DNA from 2 places in the Kitasatospora sp. NPDC088351 genome. Region 2 is predicted to be linked to the other one. Evidence: riboswitches for the same ligand, from Rfam matches in the RefSeq annotation. Region 2 holds a riboswitch; the other holds the start of a gene.

Region 1 (9,570 bases), on a different contig from region 2:
CTGCGTCATCTGGTCCTGGCCGCGGGCCACCTGGTCCTGGAGCTGGTCCGCCTGCTTGCGCAGCTGGTCGGCCCGCTCCTTGGCGCCGTTGTACTTCTCGGCCGCCTGCTCCTGCTCCTCGTTCAGCTGGTCGATCTGCGCCTTCACGTCCTCCTTCTTGGGGGAGGGCGCGGCGTGGGCGCCGACCTGGGCGGAGAGGGCGACCGCGGTCGCAGCGGCAGCGGTGAGCACGGAGACCCGCGCGCGGCTCGGCTGCTTGGGACGGCGGTGGGAGGCCAAAGTGATCGGTTCCTTCTTCCAACGGACTCACCCGTTTGAGTGAGGATCCGGAAAATAGGTTTGACGCCAGACCCTAGTGAAGATCCACGCTTTCCGCCACTCCCCCGATGGCGTGAACCTCCACCGGCGGCCTGACTTCACGGGATCCACACACTGCCGCAAACCGGGCGCTGACCAGCGGTCACTCCGGTCCCTCCGGCATCAGGGCCGGGCCAGCCGGTTCAGCAGCAGGACGGAGGCGACGGGGCGCGCGCCCGCCTTGCGCACGCCCTCCGCGACCTCCCGGTCGGTGGAGACCACCACCACCGGCCGGCCCTGCGGCTCGGCCCGCACCAGACGGCGGATCAGCTCGTCCGCCGTCTCCCCGGTCCGGCTGAAGCGCACCCGCACCCCGCGCGGCGGCGCCATGATCACCGGCACGTCCAGGTCCTGCCCGTCGAACACACAGGTGACCTCCGCCTGGGTGCGCTGGGCCAGCATCGCCAGCCCACCCAGCAACCGGATCCGCTGCTGCTCCAGCGGCAGCGCCGGATAACCGGTCTTGGTCACGTTGTAGCCGTCCACCACCAGATGCACCTGCGGGATCGCCAGCAGCTGGTCCAGCAGCGCCGGATCGTCCTCCGCCAGCCCGCGCCGGGCCACGTCGTGCGGCGAGGCCGAGCCCGGCACCACCGCCTCCACCAGGTCCGCCGGGCGGATCTGGGAGACCGGCAGCGCCAGCTCCCGCTGCAGGCCCTGCGCCGACTGCAGCACGGTGTCCAGCAGCAGCCGCAGCCGCATGTCCTCGACGCTGCGCCCCTCGCGGGCCGAACGGCGGCCCTGCTCGGCGGCGGTCTCCAGTTCGGAGATCCGGTGCCGCAGCCGCCGGGCCTCACTCTCACCCGCGCTGCGCTCGGCGGCCGCCTGCGTCCTCAGCGCCTCCAGCTCGGCGGTGACCCGGCGGGTCTCCGCCTGCGCCCGGCGGGTGTCGCTCTCCAGCGACCGCACCTTCTTGCGCAGCGACTCGGCCTCCTTGCGGACGTCCTCCGACTCGGCCCGCTGCCGGTCCAGGTCCGCCCGGGCGGAGGCCCGTACCTCCGCCAGCTCCGCCTGCAGCTTCTCCGCCAGCCGGGCCGCCTCGGCGGCGGCGCCCTCGGCGCCGGCCCGCTCGGCCTGCTCCCCCGCCTCGGCGACCAGCCGGCTCCAGCCCGCCGACCGCACCAGATAGGCGGCGGCCGCCACGTCCATCGGGTCGGCGGCGCCGGGCACATGGCCCGCCTCCAGCGCCTTCACCAGGTCCGGCTGGCCCAGCCGCAGCCGCTCCGCTATCCGGAGCCGGAAGGCCGGCTCCGACTCCAGTGCGGCGGCCAGCGCGGTGGCCGCGTACTTGGCCCGCCGGGCCGGCGTGAACTTGGCGTACTGCCGCAGGCTCTGCGGCAGTTCGGCGGGCGGCAGCCCCCCGAGCGCGTCGGCGGCGAGGCCCACCACCCGGCGGCGCACACCCTCGGGCAGCGGCCGGTCGAGCGTCTCGACGGCCCGGTCTGCCGCCGGCTCGTCACCGCCCGACTCCTCGGCGGGGGCCCCGGTACCGGACGGGGCGGCCTCGGCCGCGTCCGGCGCCTGCCCGTCCACAGCGGGCTGCCGCCCCTGCGGCCCGGCGGGCTCCTTCGCTGCGTCCACCACGTCCTCGGCTCCGATCCTCGTCCAGCGGGGTACGGCCCGCGGCCGTCGCCCTCGTCGTCACGCTCCGTGCGTTCTGTCTGTATTGTCCCCGTGCGGTGAACGGCCGCGCACCGTCCACCCCACGGACCGGGCGTCAGCCCTGCTCAGCGGCGGCCTCTCCGGCCTCGGCCCCGGGACGGGCCACCAGTTCGACCTGGTCCACCGCGTTGCACCAGCGGCAGCGCACCGACTCGATGGTCTCGCTGAGCACCTCGGTCTCCTCCACCTTGGACTCGCCGGCCAGGTCGAAGTGCAGGTACTCGGTCACCCGGGCGGAGCGGGTCACGTCGAAGCGGGTCAGGTTGCCGCACAGGGTGCAGCGCCAGCGCGTCTCAGCGGTCAGGGCGGGGACGGTCATCGGGGGTCCTCTCGGGTGGTCCCTGGGTGGGCTCAGGCGCTCCCCCCGGAGCCCCGGCGTCGGCGGCGGGAGGCGGGAATGCCCGCCCCAAGCCTATTGCCTGAGGCAACCGTCCCGACCACCGGTCGCGGCGATCGGGACGGTAGCCCACCTGCCGTACAGCGCGGTGTCGCCCGCGCCGGGCGGAGGGATGCTTGGCCGCATGGCGATCACGGTCCTCGACCACACCGGCGCACGCGGCGGGCCCCCGGCCGCGCCCGCCCCGGCCGTCACCTACGCCCTGATCGCGCTCAACACGGTGGTCTTCCTGCTCGGCCCGGCCGCCGGGCTCAACCCGCTCTACGGCCGCGGCCAGGCCAGGGTCTGCGCGGAGCAGCGGTACGAGCAGCGCTGGGGCGCGGTACCGGCCGAGCTGCTGGCCGGCCGCCCGCTGACCGCCGGACAGCTGGCCGAGGCCCCCGACCCGGCGCCCGGCTGCCCGGCCGCCCCGACCCCGGGCAAGCACCCGGCCCTGTCCGTGCTCAGCGCGCTCTTCCTGCACGCCGGCTGGCTTCACCTGCTGGGCAACCTGCTCTTCCTCTACGTCTTCGGCCCCACCGTGGAGAAGCGGATGGGCCGGGCCCGCTTCGCCGTCTTCTATCTGGCGGCCGGCAGCCTGGCCACCTACGGCTTCGCACTGGCCCAGGCGCACTCGCCCGGCTCGACCACGGTGCTGATCGGCGCCTCGGGGGCGATCTCGGCGGCGCTGGGCTGCTATCTGCGGCTCCACCCGCGGGCCCGGGTGACCACGCTCGTCCCGCTGCTGCTCTTCCTGCCGCTGCGGTTCCCGGCCTGGCTGGTGCTCGGGCTCTGGTTCGCCCTGCAGTGGTGGTCGGTCCACTCGGCCGGCCCCGGCGTCGCCTACCTGGTCCATGTCATCGGGTTCTCGGCCGGCTTCCTGTACGCCTGCACACCGGCCGGCCGCCCCCCGCGACGGCCCGTCTGACGCCCGATACCCTGGCGGCACCCCACAAAGGAGCCCGAACAGTGATCACCGCCATCGTCCTGATCAAGACCAGCGTCGACCGCATCCCGGAGATCGCCGAGGCGATCGCGGCCATCGAAGGCGTCAGCGAGGTCTACTCGGTCACCGGCGGCTACGACCTGGTGGCGATGGTGCGGGTGCGGCGGCACGACGACCTGGCCGAGGTCATCCCCGGCCGGCTGAACAAGGTCCCGGGGGTGGCCCACACCGAGACCCAGATCGCCTTCCGCACCTACTCCCAGCACGACCTGGAAGCCGCCTTCGCCCTCGGCCTGGACGAATAGCGGGACGATCAGCCCGCGCGGCGCGTGTCCGCGACGCAGCGGCCGCCCTCGTTGCGGTAGTTCCAGGCCGCCCCGTCCGTGACCAGCTCGCGGACGGCGGTCAGAAAGCGGTCGATGTGCTCGTCCGGGGTGCCGGCGCCGAAGCTGACCCGGATCGCGTTGAGGCTTCGCTCGCCCGGCAGCGACGGCTCGGGCGCACCGCACTCGGACGGCGCGACGTCCTCGTCGCCGAGCAGGGTGCGGACCAGCGGGTGCGCGCAGAACAGGCCGTCCCGCACGCCGATGCCGTACTCGGCGGAGAGCGCGGCCGAGAAGTGCGAGCTGTTCCAGCCCTGGACCACGAAGGAGAGCACGCCCACCCGGGCCGAGTCGGCGCCGAACAGGTTCAGCACCTTCACCTGCGGGACGTCCGCCAGGCCCGCCTTCAGCCGGGCGATCAGCTGCTGCTCCCGGGCCTCCAGCGCGTCGAAACCGGCCTCGGTCAGCGCCCGGCAGGCCGAGGCGATGGAGTAGACACCGATCACGTTCGGCGAACCGGCCTCGTGGCGGGCCGGGCCGGTGTGCCACTGGACGGCCACCGAGCCGTCGGCCTCCCGGGCCACGGTCCGGGTGGCACCGCCGCCGGCCAGGTACGGCTCTGCCGCGTCCAGCCAGTCGGCTCGGCCGGCCAGCACCCCGGCGCCGAACGGCGCGTACAGCTTGTGGCCGGAGAAGGCGATCCAGTCCACGCCCAGCTCGCGCACCGAGACCCGGTGGTGCGGGGCGAGCTGGGCGGCGTCCAGCACCACCCGGGCGCCGTGCCGGTGGGCGGTCGCGGTGAGCTCGGCGACCGGCCACAGCTCACCGGTGACGTTGGAGGCGCCGGTGACACAGAGCAGCTTGGGGCCCTCGGGCGCCTCGGCCAGCGCGGCGTCCAGGGCGGCGACCGCCTCGGCGTGCGAGCGCGGGGCGCGCAGGTAGCTGACCGCCAGGCCGGCGTGGCGCCAGGGCAGCAGCGAGGCGTGGTGCTCGGTCTCGAAGGCGAACACCCGGGTGCCGGCCGGGACGGCCCCGGCGAGCAGGTTGAGCGAGTCGGTGGTGGCCCGGGTGAAGACCACCTGGTCACCCTCGCGCAGGTCGAGGAACTCGCCGACGGTGCGGCGGCTCTGCTCGAACAGGTCGGTGGAGAGCTGGGAGAGGTAGCCGGCGCCGCGGTGCACGCTGCCGTAGTAGGGGGCGTAGGCGGCGACGTCGTCCCAGACCCGCTGGAGCGCCGGGGAGCTGGCCGCGTAGTCGAGCGCCGCGTAGGTGACCTTCTCGCCACTGACCAGCGGGACCTGAACGTCCTGACCGAGGACGGCGAGCGGGGCGCAGATTTCGGTGGAGAGGGACATGGGAATGCACTCCTTCTGGGTCCAGGACCCCGGGAGTGCGTGTCGTCCGGGTGTCCGCGCTTGCCACCCGGACGGTTTGCCGCGTGACCCGGTCCTCACCCAGGGCACCCCGCCACGGACGGAGGGTTGCCGGACAGCCAGCTGGGGCTTTGCGCTGTCACTCATGACCTGGCGAAGACTCTAGGTCGCGCCCGCCGGGCGGTCAAACACGGTTTCACCATCCGGACACCCCGCGAAGACGCCGAAGGGCCGGTGGCGACCCGCCGCCACCGGCCCCAACTGCCTTCTCACGCCCGGGCGGTGGCCTCCGACCAGCGCTTCAGGACGTCCTGCGCCGCGCCCGAGTCGATGGCCTCGGCGGCCCGCTCGATCCCGGCCGCCAGCTGCTCGGCGAGCGGGGCACCGGTCAGCTCCAGCGCCACCAGCGCGGCCGCCGTGTTGAGCAGGACGGCGTCCCGCACCGGCCCGTGCTCCCCCGCCAGCAGCCGACGGGCGACCTCCGCGTTGTACGCCGCGTCCGCCCCGCGCAGCGCCTCGATGCCGACCAGTTCGATGCCGACCTGGCGCGGGTCGAAGGACTCCTCGGTGACGACACCGTCGCGCACGATCCAGACCTGCGAGGTGGTGGAGATGGTCAGCTCGTCCAGACCGTCGTCGCCCCGGAAGACCAGGGCGTTCGAGCCGCGCTGTGCCAGCACCCCGGCGATCAGCCCGGCCAGCCGGGTGTCGAAGCAGCCGATCGCGTGCGAGGTCACCCTGGCCGGGTTGGTCAGCGGGCCGAGGATGTTGAACGCCGTCGGCACCCCGAGGTCGCGCCGCGCCGGGGCGGCGTGCCGCATCGCCGGGTGGAACTTGGCGGCGAAACAGAAGGTGAGCCCGACCTCCTCCGCCACCTCGGCGACCCGGCGCGCGGAGAGGTCGAGGCCGATGCCGAGCTTCTCCAGCACGTCGGAGGAGCCGCTGGCCGAGGAGGAGGCCCGGTTGCCGTGCTTCACCACCTTGGCGCCGGCCGCGGCCGCGACGATCGCCGACATGGTGGAGATGTTGACGGTCTTGGCGCGGTCGCCGCCGGTGCCGACGATGTCGACGGCCGGGCCGGGGATGTCCAGCGGCTCGGCGTGCGCGTACATCGAGTCCACCAGGCCGGAGATCTCGTCGACCGTCTCGCCCTTGGCCCGCAGCGCCACCATGAAGCCGGCCACCTGGACCGGGGAGGCCTCGCCGCTCATGATCCGGTCCATCGCCCAGGCGGTGGCCGACCGGCTCAGGTGCTCGCCCCTCAGCAGCGCCGACAGGATGTCCGGCCAGGTGCGGACCACCTGCGCGGGGTCGTTGCCGCCGTTCGCAGGGTGCACGTTCACCATGGCTGACTCCAGCTCTTGTCGGTTCCCCGGGGTCGGGGACATCCGTAGGAATGGAATCAGCCTATCGAGCGGCGAGGTCCCCCGGTCCGCCCCGGCACCCGCCTTCTCTAGGAGTGAGACGGCACCGCTCAGCGGGCGACCGGCGCCCGCTTCTCCAGCCGGGCGCGGAGCAGGGTGGCGGCGGACTCGGCCAGCGCCACCGGGTCCACCGGGCGGGAGATCGCCGCGTCCGCCCGGCTCCAGGCGGCGAGCCAGGAGTCCTGCGGCCGTCCGATCAGCACCAGCACCGGCGGGCAGCCGTAGATCTCGTCCTTCAGCTGCCGCCCGAGGCCGAGGCCGCCGGCCGGCACCGCCTCGCCGTCCAGGACGCAGAGGTCCACCCCGCCCTTCTCCAGCGCCTTGAGCACGGCAGGGGTCGTCGCGCACTCCAGGTAGGACAGCTCCGGCAGATCCTCGGCGGGCCGACGGCCGAGCGCCGTCAGCACCTGCTCGCGGGTGTTGCGGTCGTGGCTGTAGACGAGAACGGTGAGCGTCTCGTCGGTCTTGTACGCCATGGGCCCTGCTCCCTCAAGTGTGATCCGGACCACGTTCGCCTGATCCGGATGCTACTCCCGATCACCTGCCGCCGGTCCCTCCCGCGCGATCCCTTCTCAAGCCGCCGCGCCCACGACTCACCCAGTCGGAGGACGGCCCGTCACCCCAGACCTCGCAGTCACCCGTACGGTCGACACGGCGGCCCCTCCTTTACTCCCCACCCACCCCCGAACCATGCAGCGACACGCAGGGCAACAGGGTCGAAGGGGCCTTCGAAGAACCGTCAGAAAAGGGACACGCCGCTGCTCAGCCGCCATCCGGACGCCCCGTCGGCCCCCGGGGGGGCATACCGCACGCACCGGACACTCCGAGGGACACCCCCCGGCGTGAAGACGGAATAAGGGACCGACATAATGTCCGTCGTGGCGACAGCAACAGCAGTAGAAACCGGGCACGCGCACGGATCGGTCAACCGGCCGAACATGGTCAGCGTCGGAACGATCGTCTGGCTCAGTTCCGAGTTGATGTTCTTCGCGGCCCTCTTCGCGATGTACTTCACGCTCCGCTCCGTCAAGGGAGCCGAGTTCTGGAGCGAGAAGGCGCACGCCCTCAACGTGCCCTTCTCCTCGGTCAACACCACGATCCTGGTGCTCTCCTCGCTGACCTGCCAGCTCGGCGTGTTCGCCGCCGAGCGCGGGGACGTGAAGAAGCTCCGCTCGTGGTTCGTCATCACCTTCGTGATGGGCGCGATCTTCATCGGCGGCCAGATCTTCGAGTACACCGAGCTGGTCAAGAAGGACGGCCTCTCGCTGTCCTCGGACCCGTACGGCACGGTGTTCTACCTGACCACCGGCTTCCACGGTCTGCACGTGACGGGTGGTCTGATCGCCTTCCTGCTGGTCCTGGGACGGACGTACGCAGCCAAGCGCTTCACGCACGAGCAGGCCACCGCAGCCATCGTGGTGTCGTACTACTGGCACTTCGTCGATGTCGTGTGGATCGGCCTGTTCGCGACCATCTACCTGATCAAGTAACCAGCTGATCAGGTCACTGGCCACCGGCTCCGGTCCCCGCCCTCACCGGCGACGGGCCTCTTTGCCGGTGCCGACGCTCCCACCGACCGACCGCGCGCGCAGCCCTAGAACAGGCAGCCTCGTGCCGGCCAGACCGGCCGCCGGGTGCACCCACCAGTCGACCAGATCCTGACACCGGGGTTATTCCGTGAAAAAGCTCTCCGCACGACGGCGCCACCCATTGGCGGCGCTGGTCGTCCTACTTCTCGCCCTGGCGGCAACCGGGGGGCTGTACGCCGCGTTCGCGCCCGCCGACAAGGCGCAGGCCGACGTCGCCGCGCAGTCGCTCGCGATCGATGAGGGCAAGAAGCTCTTCGCCGTGGGCTGCTCCTCCTGCCACGGCCTGAACGGTCAGGGCAGCAGCGACGGTCCCAGCCTGGTCGGCGTCGGCTCCGCCGCGGTCGACTTCCAGGTCGGCACCGGCCGCATGCCGGCCCAGCAGCCCGGCGCCCAGGTGCCGCGCAAGAAGAACATCTACTCGCAGTCGGAGATCGACCAGCTGGCCGCCTTCGTGGCCTCGCTCGGCCCCGGCCCGGTGCGGCCGGACCCGGAGCAGTACACCTCGACCAACCCGGACGACGTGTCCAAGGGTGGCGAGCTGTTCCGCACCAACTGCGCCCAGTGCCACAACTTCGCCGGTCAGGGCGGTGCCCTGACCCAGGGCAAGTACGCCCCGTCGCTGGAGGGCGTGGACGCCAAGCACATCTACGAGGCCATGCAGACCGGCCCGCAGAACATGCCGTCGTTCCCGGACACCACCATGCCCGAGGAGCAGAAGAAGCAGATCGTGGCCTTCGTTCGCCACGCCACCAACGATGAGCCCAACCCCGGCGGTCTCACGCTCGGCAGCCTCGGTCCGGTGACCGAGGGCCTGTTCGGCTGGATCTTCGGTCTCGGCGCGCTCATCGCGGTCGCGATCTGGGTCGCCGCCCACACCACCAAGGCCAAGAAGTCATGAGCCACGACATGTCAGAAGAGAAGCTGCCGGAGCCGCACGGCTCCGCCGGGCACCACGAGGTGGCCGCCCACGGCGACCCGTTCGCCGACCCGGGCCTGCCGGCCCACGAACCCCGCCGGACCGACATCGACGAGCGGGCCGCCAAGCGGGCCGAGCGCCAGGTCTCGCTGATGTTCGTGGTCTCGATGCTCGCCACCGTGGGCTTCATCGCCTCCTACGTGGCCATCGACCCGGACAAGATCGTCTACGTCTTCCCGCTGGGTCACATCAGCGCGCTGAACTTCGCGCTGGGCCTGACCCTGGGTGTGGCGCTGTTCTGCATCGGCGCGGGCGCGGTCCACTGGGCCCGCACCCTGATGTCCGACCACGAGGTGCCGGCCGAGCGTCACCCGATCGAGGCTGACGACGAGGTCCGCGCGGACGTCATCGACCAGTTCAAGACCGGTGCCGCCGAGTCCGGCTTCGGCCGCCGCAAGATGATCCGCAACACCCTCATCGGTTCGATGGCGCTGGTCCCGCTCTCCGGCGTGGTCCTGCTCCGCGACCTGGGCCCGCTGCCCGAGGACAAGCTGGCGCACACCGGCTGGCGCGAGGCCACCGAGGCCAAGCCGCTGCAGCTCAT
Region 2 (9,570 bases):
GATGTAGCCCTTGTCGAAGCGCATGCCCTCGGTGAGCTCAAGCTCCAGACCGAAGGTGTTGCTCTCCTCGACGGTGATGACGCCTTCCTTGCCGACCTTGTCCATGGCCTCGGCGATGAGCTCGCCGATCTGGGTGTCGGCGGCCGAGATGGAGGCGGTGGAGGCGATCTGCTCCTTGGTCTCCACGTCCTTGGCCTGGGCCAGCAGCTGGTCCGAGACGGCGGCGACGGCCTTCTCGATGCCGCGCTTCAGGGCCATCGGGTTGGCGCCGGCGGCGACGTTGCGCAGACCCTCGCGGACGAGCGCCTGGGCCAGCACGGTGGCGGTGGTGGTGCCGTCACCCGCGACGTCGTCGGTCTTCTTGGCGACCTCCTTGACGAGCTCCGCGCCGATCTTCTCGTACGGGTCCTCGAGCTCGATCTCCTTGGCGATGGAGACACCGTCGTTGGTGATCGTGGGGGCGCCCCACTTCTTCTCCAGAACGACGTTGCGACCCTTGGGGCCGAGCGTGACCTTCACTGCGTCGGCGAGCTGGTTCATGCCACGCTCAAGGCCGCGGCGAGCTTCCTCATCAAAGGCGATGATCTTGGCCATCTGAAGTGGTCCTCCGGGACACGGTCGACTGCTCGGACCAAGGGGTGCCCGCGACGGACGGCCCTGGTGTGCGGGGGTCCTTTCCCCTACCGCTCCCGGGGGCCTCACCGACCCGGTCCGCTGTCACTCTCACGCTGTGAGTGCTAACGCCAATGATTAGCACTCTGGCAGGGCGAGTGCAAGCCCAATCGGCAACCCGCGAGCCGCACCGGCCACCCGCGGGCGGACGCGCGACGGGCCCCGGGCGCCACGTGCGGCGGCGCCCGCCGCCGCACGTGCCGACGGGCCCGTACGACGTGTGTCGTACGGGCCCGTCGCGAAGCAAGAGGCGCACCAGCCGATGGGCCGAGCCGAACTCCTGGGGGTCGGAAAGGTCAGACCGCGGCGCGGACCATGTCCGCCTGCGGGCCCTTCTGCCCCTGAGAGATCTCGAACTCGACCCGCTGGCCCTCCTCAAGGGTGCGGTAGCCGTCCATCTGGATCGCGCTGTAGTGGACGAAGACGTCCGCACCACCGTCGACCGCGATGAAGCCGTAGCCCTTCTCCGCGTTGAACCACTTGACGGTGCCCTGAGCCATTCCGAACTCCCCTAGTGCTGTGCTGGCCCTTCACGCGCCCGCAGGTCGCGGGCCCGGGTCTGGTTTCGAGGCCGGCCCGGGGAACCCCCCCTGGACGCAGCCGTGCACGCCGCGGTCCCCCGCCGAGCCACCGGACGGCATCCGATGGGCGGGCGATCGCGTCGATCGCGGCTGAATGTATCCGGATCGACGCCCTCTGCAACAGGGTCAGCCGCAGGGAATTCCCCGGGCCCGCCAGGGGACACCTCAGGTGAAATCAGGAGGAAATCGGCATTTCACGCCGGACATAGCGGACGAATTACTCAAATCCCCTTGAGAATTCTGACATCTGCCTGACATGTTTCACGGCCGTGCGCGCGGCGCCGGTCTCAGCGGCCGGACGGTCACCGGCGATACGGGTTCAGCCGGATTCGGGCGCCGGTGAAAGGGGAAGGGGAGCCCTGTTCCCAGCCGAGCGACACTCTACTCCGACTGGACCCGGAAATATTCCCGCCGAAATGCGGCCGGCCGCCCCCGCGTACGGAATTCGGAATTCCGTACGCGGGAACGGCCGGCCGGGAAGAGCGGCGGACGGGCTCAGCAGCCGCCGGCCACCGCCGGGATGATCGACACGCTCGCGCCGTCCTTGATCTCGGTCGCCAGCCCCTCCGCGAACCGCACGTCGTCGTCGTTGACGTAGACGTTCACGAAGCGGCGCAGCTTGCCGGCGTCGTCCAGGACGCGGGCGGCGATGCCCGGGTGGTTCTTGTCGAGGTCGGCGATGACATCGCCCAGGGTGGCACCCTCGGCGGCGACCTCGGCGGAGCCGCCGGTGTAGGTGCGCAGGATGGTGGGAATGCGGACGTTGGCGCTCATGGCGGGGGCTCTCCTAGCGGGGTGGTGGTCAGGCGGAGGCGAGGCCGGCGTCGCGGAAGGACTCCAGCGTCGGGCGGATGACGGTGGTCATGCCGGAGTCGGAGACGGCGTCCAAGGTCTTCAGGCCGTCGCCGGTGTTGATCGCGACGGTCTCCTTGGCCGGGTCCAGCTGCCCGGTCTCGACGAGCTTCTTCAGCACGCCGACGGTCACCCCGCCCGCGGTCTCGGCGAAGATGCCCTCGGTGCGGGCCAGCAGCTTGATCGCGGCCACCACCTCGGCGTCGGTGACGTCCTCGACCACGCCGCCGGTGCGGCGGGCGATGTCCAGCACGTACGGGCCGTCGGCCGGGTTGCCGATCGCCAGCGACTTGGCGATGGTGTCCGGCTTGACCGGGCGGATCACGTCCCGGCCGGCCTTGAACGCGGCCGACACCGGCGAGCAGCCGGCCGCCTGCGCCCCGAAGATCCGGTACGGCCGGTCCTCGACCAGACCGAGCCTGATCAGCTCCTGCAGCCCCTTGTCGATCTTGGTGAGCTGGGAGCCCGAGGCGATCGGGATGACGATCTGCTCCGGCAGCCGCCAGCCGAGCTGCTCGCAGATCTCGTACGCCAGCGTCTTGGAGCCCTCGCCGTAGTACGGGCGGAGGTTGACGTTCACGAAGCCCCAGCCCTCGCCGGCCGGGTCGCCGATCAGCTCCGAACAGAAGCGGTTGACGTCGTCGTAGTTGCCCTCGATGCCGACCAGCTCGCCGCCGTAGACCCCGGCCATCACGACCTTGCCCTGCTCCAGGTCGTGCGGGATGAACACGCAGGACTTGAATCCGGCCCGGGCCGCCGCCGCACCGACCGCGCCGGCCAGGTTGCCGGTGGACGAGCAGGACAGCGTGGTGAAGCCGAACGCGCGGGCCGCCTCGATGGCGCAGGCCACCACGCGGTCCTTGAACGAGTGGGTGGGGTTGCCCGAGTCGTCCTTGATGTGCAGCTGAGCGGTGAAGCCCAGCTCACGGCCCAGGTTGTCGGCCTTCACCAGCGGGGTCCAGCCCGGGTTCAGGTTGGGCTTCCCGGCGACATCGGCCGGAACGGGCAGCAGCGGGGCGTAGCGCCAGATCGACGCCGGGCCGGCCTCGATCCGCTTGCGCAGGTCCTCGGCGGCCTCGCCGCCGAAGTCGTACGCGATCTCCAGCGGCCCGAAGCACTCCAGGCAGGCGAAGCTCGGACCGAGCGGAAAGCGGGTGCCGCACTCCCGACAGGACAGCGCGGCGGCGGGGCCGAGGTCAACGGTGAGGGATGCGGGTGCGGCGGTGTCGATAGCCATGATGGCGGAGGCCTCTCTCCTCATCTTCCCCGTGACGCGGTCGCGCCACAGGCCGGAATTGGCACCTGTCCCGCCGGGCCTGTACGACAGCCGCGCGAGAAGGTTGCCGGGACGTCAACGGGCCGTTCCCTCAGTCCCTCTGGATGAGCTCTGTGAAGTTGTGGTCCTGCTCAGCGGTGACCCCGGCGTGCGAAGGTCCGATCGCTGTACGAAGACTGTATCCGAAGGCGTCAACCCCGAACGGGACCGTCCGCCACGCGAGATGCCCCGTCCCGTCCGAACCCGTCCCACCCGAACCCGCCGAGGAGAGACCCGTGCCCGCCGAACCGACCCCCGCGCTCCTTCCGCAGGCGGCGTCCTGGCTGCGCCGCCGCTCCTGGAGCGCGGCCGACCGCCCGGTCGGCACGCTGCTGGACGCCAAACGGGCGGCGGGCCGGGCGGGCACCGTCAGCGTGGTCCTGCCCGCGCTGGACGAGGAGGCCACCGTCGGCGACATCGTCCGCACCGTCCGCCGCGAGCTGATGGAGCGCCTCCCGCTGGTCGACGAACTCGTCGTGGTCGACTCCGGCTCCACCGACGCCACCGCCGCGGTCGCCGCCGGGGCCGGCGCCCGGGTGGTGCACCGTGACGACATCCTGCCCCGGCTGCCCGCCGCCCCCGGCAAGGGCGAGGTGCTCTGGCGCTCCCTGCTGGTCACCAGCGGCGAGATCGTCTGCTTCGTCGACGCCGACCTGCGCGAGTTCGACCCGGCCTTCGTCTCCGGCATCATCGGCCCGCTGCTCACCGAACCCGACATCCAGCTGGTCAAGGCCATGTACGACCGGCCGCTCGAAGTGCCGTCGAGCGGCCCGTCCGACGCGGGCGGCGCGGTCGTCCCCTCCGGCGGCGGCCGGGTCACCGAGCTGGTCGCCCGCCCGCTGCTCAACCTGCACTGGCCGGAGCTGGCCGGCTTCGTCCAGCCCCTCGGCGGCGAGTACGCGGCCCGCCGCTCGCTCCTCGAACGGCTGCCGTTCCCGACCGGCTACGGCGTCGAGCTCGGCCTGCTGGTCGACGCCCTGGAGACCGCCGGTCTGGACGCCCTGGCCCAGGTGGACGTGGGCGTGCGCCACCACCGCCACCAGGACGGCCAGGCGCTCGGCCGGATGGCCGCCACCATCTACCGCACGGCCCTGGAACGCCTCGACCGCACCCACCGCCTCAAGGCCTCCGCCGACCTGGTGCACCCGCTGCTCACCCAGTTCACCCGCGACCCGGAAACCCGTGCCTTCACCGCCCACACCCACCCGGTCACCGGCCTGGAACGGCCCCCGATGCACACCGTCCCCGAGTACGTGAGCCGCCACCTGCCGCACTGACCGGGGTTTGCCGACCCTGGCCCCCGGCAACGTACCAACCATGGGCGATCTCACGACCGAACGTTCGAGTCCGACCGGCACCGCCCCCGTACTGGTGGCCTCCAACCGGGGACCGGTGTCGTTCAGCACCGCGGACGACGACACGCTGACCCTCCGCCGGGGCGGCGGCGGCCTGGTCTCCGGGCTCTCCGCCATCGCCGACCCCAGCGCCGTCTGGGTCTGCGCCGCCCTCGGCGACGCCGACCGCCGGGCCGCCGCGGAGGCCCCGCACGGCCGCCTCGACCTGGCCGGCCACGACGTCGGCGGACAGGCCGTCCGGATGCTGGACATAGATCCGGAGACCTTCGCCCGGGCCTACAACGGGGTCGCCAACTCCACCCTCTGGTTCGTCCACCACCTGCTGTACGCCACCCCCACCGCCCCCGCCTTCGACGCCGGCTTCCGCACCGAGTGGCAGGCCTACCTGGCCTACAACGCCGCCTTCGCCGACGCCCTCGCCGCCGAGGCGGCCCCCGGCGCCGCGGTCCTGGTGCAGGACTACCACCTGTCCCTCGTCCCCGCCCTGCTCCGCGCGGCCCGACCCGACCTGCGGATCGGCCACTTCTCGCACACCCCGTGGGCCCCGCCCGAGTACTTCCGGCTGCTTCCCGACGATGTCGCGGCCGCCGTCCTCACCGGGATCCTCGGCGCCGACCGGGCCGGCTTCCTCACCCGCCGCTGGGCCCTGGCCTTCGCCGACTGCTGCGAGGCGCTGCTCGGCGCCACCGTCGACCGGACCGCCCTCACGGTCACCCACGACGGCCGCACCACGTTCCTCGGCGTCCACGGCCTCGGCGCCGACGCCGACTTCCTGCGCGACCGCGCCCACCGCCCGGACGTCGACGAGCGCCTCGCCGCCCTCCGTGAGGCCGTCGGCGGCCGGCGCACCGTCGTCCGGGTGGACCGCACCGAACTGAGCAAGAACATCGTCCGCGGCCTGCTCGCCTACCGGCACCTGCTGCGCACCCGCCCCGAGTGGCACGACCGGGTCGTGCACGTCGCCTTCGCCTACCCCTCGCGCACCGACCTCGCCGAGTACCGGGCCTACACCGCCGAGGTCCGGCGGCTGGCCCAGGAGATCAACGACGAGTTCGCCACCCCCACCTGGCAGCCGCTGATCCTGCACGTCGACGACGACTTCCCGCGCTCCCTGGCCGCCTACCGGCTGGCCGACGTGGCCCTCGTCAACCCGATCCGGGACGGCATGAACCTGGTCGCCAAGGAGGTCCCGGTGGTCTCCGACCACGGCTGCGCCCTGGTCCTCTCCCGCGAGGCCGGCGCGTACGCCGAACTCGCCGACGACGCGATCACCGTCAACCCGTACGACATCATCGCCACCGCCGACGCCCTGCACGCCGGGCTCACCATGCCCGCCGACGAACGCGCCGACCGCACCAAGCGCCTCGCCGCCGCCGCGACCGCCCTGCCGCCCCAGCAGTGGTTCCTCGACCAGCTCAACGCGCTCGGCTGAGTTCCTCCCCCAGCGCCGCCAGCAGCTCCACCACGCCGGCCGGGCCCGGGACCACCAGGTCGGCCCGGTCGGCGAGCTCGCGGACGGTCGTCCCGCTGCACACCAGCAGCCCGGCCAGCCCCTCCCCGCGCAGCTTCTCCACCGCCGCGTAGGCCGCCACATCGCCCAGATCGTCCCCGGCGTACAGCACCGACCGGGCGGCCCGCTCCCGCAGGAACCCGGTCAGCGCGGCGCCCTTGTCCACCCCCGGTGGCCGCAGCTCCAGCACCAGCCGGCCCGGCTCCACCACCAGCCCGTACTCGGCGGCCAGGGCCGCCACCGGTGCCCGCAGCAGTTCGAACGCCTCCTCCGGTGCCCCGGTGCGCCGGGTGTGCACCGCCAGCGAGCGGCCCTTGTCCTCCACCCAGGTCCCGGCCGGCGCCCCGGCCCCCGCCAGCACGTCCGGCAGCGCCGTCCGCACCCCCGCCACCCCCGGGTGCACCGGCGGCGCCGTGACCTCTCCGGCCTCCCAGCGCTCGGCGCCGTAGTGCCCCAGCACCACCAGCCCGTCGACCGCCGCCAACCCGCCGTACTCGACCGCCAGCGCGGCCGGCCGGCCCGTCACCACCACGATCGAGCCGACGTGCGGGGCCAGCCCCCGCAGCGCCCCCGCCACGCCCGGATGCGCGCGCGCCAGGCTCGGATCGGCCACGATCGGTGCCAGCGTCCCGTCGAAGTCGAGGGCGACCACCGCGTCCCCGGGCGAGGCGAGCACCGCCTCCAGCCCCGTGCGCCCGGCGTCCGTGTCCGGCTGCGGAATCTCCTTGAAGACCATGCCCGGACCCTACCCACGCGGCCGCGCCGTCACCCGGCCGGCGGTCGGCTACCGACCGCCACCGGCCGCTACCGACCCACTGCCGACCCGCTACCGGGCCGCCCGCCGGGCCGCCCGTACCCGCCGCAACCGGTTCACCAGCACCGGCGCGTGGGCCAGGGCCTCCGGCCGATCCAGCAGCCCGTTCAACAGCTGGTAGTACCGCGTGCTGGAGAGCCCCAGCTCCTCCCGGATCGCCCGTTCCTTGGCCCCGGCCGTGCGCCACTGCCGTCCCTCCAGCTCCAGCACCGCCCGGTCCCGCCCGGTCAGCTCACCCATGCCCCGTCACCGCCTCCGACGCCCCGGTCCGCTACGACCTGTCATTCTCCCCCGCCGGTCCGACACACTCTGCGCCCCCGCGCTCCCCGCCCGCGCCGCTACCGTCGCTGGCATGACCACCAGCTTCGCCCTGCACATCCCCACCGCCGAGCTCGAACCCGACCCGCTGGACCCGGCCCAGATCGTCTCCGGCACCCCCGAGGTCTCCGGCAAGGTCCTCTCGGAGTCCCCCGACGGCCGCCAGCTCCGCGGCATCTGGCAGATCACCCCCGGGGTGGTCACCGACGTCGAGGCCGACGAGCTGTTCGTGGTGCTCGGCGGCCGGGCCACCATCGAGATCGACGGCGGCCCGACCCTGGAGGTCGGCCCGGGCGACTGCGCCGTGCTCCGGGCCGGCGACCGCACCACCTGGACGGTCCACGAGACCCTCCGCAAGGCCTACGCCATCACGCTCTGACGGAGCGCTCCGACCACCCGCCACGCCCGTGGCCGCCGAGGGGCCCGCGCGCCGGTCCGGCTACTTCCGGACCCGCGCGGCCTCCTTCAGCGCGGCCCCCTGCAGCCCCTCGAGCACCTTCTTGGCGTCGCCGGTGACGGCCTCCCCGATCCCCGCCTTGATCCGGTTGCTGACGTCGGTCCACGCCGGATCCCCGAACGGGTAGAAGCTGGCGTTCGTCAGACCCGTCGCGAACTGCTTCAGGTCGTCGTGCTTGCCGTCCGTCGTCATCTGGGTGAAGGCGTCCTGGGTCACCGGCAGCAGGTTGTAGGTCTCGTCGAACTTCAGCTGGTTCTCCTTGGTGTACACGAAGGAGAGGAACTTCTTGATCTCGTTCTTGTGCCCGTTGGCCTTGAACGCCATCATCCAGTCGGCGACCCCGAGGCTGCCGGTCTTGGCCACCCCGTCCCGCTTCGGTATCGGCGCCGTACCGAAGTCGATCTTCCCGGCGGCGGCCATCCGCAGCAGGGTGGGGTGCCCGTTCAGCATGCCGACCTTGCCCGCCGCGAAGTCCGTGAACACCGGCGTGCGGTTCATCTTGCCCGGCTCGGCGTAGGTGAGCCTGGTGTCGACCAGGTTGGTGCGCAGCCAGCTGAAGGTCGCCTGGTTCTGCTGGCTGTCGATGGTGTAGTTGCCGACGTCGTCGGAGAGGCTGCCGCCCCCGCTGAGCGTCCACAGCATCGACTCGGCCGGGGCCTCCTCCGGGCCGAGCGGCAGGCCGTACGGGGTGACCCCCGGCACCTTGGCCTTGATCTTCTCGGCGTCCTGCTTGAGCTCGCTCCAGGTGGCCGGCGGCTGGCTGATCCCGGCCTTCTGGAAGACCGCCTTGTTGTAGAACAGCACCCGCGAGGAGGAGACGAACGGGATGCCGTACTGCGTGCCGAGCATCTGCCCGGCGTGCGTGAAGGAATCCATCATGTTGGCCTGGGTCTCCAGGGACAGCACGTCCGTGGCCGGGTAGAGCCGGTCCGCGGCGGCCTGGTCGGCGAACCCGCCGGTCTGCAGCAGGTCGGGCGACGTGCCGGCGGCGATCAGGTCGTCGACCCGCTTGCCGATGTCGGTCCAGCCGACCACCTCGACATCGACCTTGATCCCGGGGTTGGCGGCCTCGAAGCGGTGGGCGATGTCGTCCCAGTACGGCTTGGAGCTGGTCTCCGCGCTCTCGCCGTAGTCGGCCGCGACCAGCTTGAGGGTGACCGTGCTGTCGCCCTGCCCACCGCAGCCGGTGAGCAGCAGCGCTCCGGCCAGCGCGGTGCCGAGCAGACGGGTGGGGACCTGGGCGCGCCTGTTCAACGCGGGTACCGCCTTCGAGGGGGGAGTCCGATGGACGTCGGAGTTGTCTGAAAAGCGGCCGGACGGGGGAATCCGGCAGGGGGGAGGCGTAACACTGTCAAACCCACCGCACGGTGGTCCACACCTCTGGCCGGTACGTGCCGGGTAGTTATCGAAGTGCGGAGGTCATTGCACGATGCGCAATGGCGGCGAGCCGCAGCAGGACGCGCAAAGTGCCGCACACGACATGGTTCTGCGACAAAGCTCACCTACTTTGGACCAGACCAATCCGACAACTGGACTAGACCTCTCCGACCCGACCAAGGGAAACTGTCCTCCGTGAAGCACGTCATCGCACTCGATGTAGGCGGCACCGGCATGAAGGCCGCGCTGCTCGCCCAGGACGGCTCCGTGCTGTTCGAAGCACGCCGACCGACCGGGCGGGAGCACGGCACGAACGCCG

What was found. A riboswitch is a leader RNA that binds a small molecule or an ion and turns the genes downstream of it on or off. The one in region 2 is predicted to bind S-adenosylmethionine.
Region 1: another riboswitch for S-adenosylmethionine. It lies ahead of AB0P06_RS12755 (aminotransferase class V-fold PLP-dependent enzyme); the one in region 2 lies ahead of thrC (threonine synthase).

Annotation. Positions count from the first base shown of each region.
Region 1 is NZ_JBFBIL010000013.1:624-10,193, reverse strand. It holds gene AB0P06_RS12780 (NlpC/P60 family protein) at 1-279, opposite strand, end outside; gene AB0P06_RS12775 (NYN domain-containing protein) at 481-1,941, opposite strand; gene AB0P06_RS12770 (hypothetical protein) at 2,075-2,338, opposite strand; gene AB0P06_RS12765 (rhomboid family intramembrane serine protease) at 2,541-3,323, shown strand; gene AB0P06_RS12760 (Lrp/AsnC ligand binding domain-containing protein) at 3,365-3,646, shown strand; gene AB0P06_RS12755 (aminotransferase class V-fold PLP-dependent enzyme) at 3,655-5,019, opposite strand; SAM riboswitch class IV at 5,071-5,188, opposite strand; gene trpD (anthranilate phosphoribosyltransferase) at 5,307-6,383, opposite strand; gene AB0P06_RS12745 (hypothetical protein) at 6,512-6,937, opposite strand; gene AB0P06_RS12740 (heme-copper oxidase subunit III) at 7,331-7,951, shown strand; gene AB0P06_RS12735 (c-type cytochrome) at 8,139-8,948, shown strand; gene AB0P06_RS12730 (Rieske 2Fe-2S domain-containing protein) at 8,957-9,570, shown strand, end outside.
Region 2 is NZ_JBFBIL010000056.1:17,886-27,455, forward strand. It holds gene groL (chaperonin GroEL) at 1-594, opposite strand, end outside; gene AB0P06_RS29425 (cold-shock protein) at 969-1,172, opposite strand; gene AB0P06_RS29430 (ubiquitin-like small modifier protein 1) at 1,749-2,027, opposite strand; gene thrC (threonine synthase) at 2,056-3,342, opposite strand; SAM riboswitch class I at 3,360-3,492, opposite strand; gene AB0P06_RS29440 (glucosyl-3-phosphoglycerate synthase) at 3,657-4,697, shown strand; gene AB0P06_RS29445 (trehalose-6-phosphate synthase) at 4,738-6,207, shown strand; gene otsB (trehalose-phosphatase) at 6,191-7,021, opposite strand; gene AB0P06_RS29455 (DUF3263 domain-containing protein) at 7,112-7,339, opposite strand; gene AB0P06_RS29460 (cupin domain-containing protein) at 7,452-7,796, shown strand; gene AB0P06_RS29465 (extracellular solute-binding protein) at 7,857-9,128, opposite strand; gene AB0P06_RS29470 (ROK family protein) at 9,447-9,570, shown strand, end outside.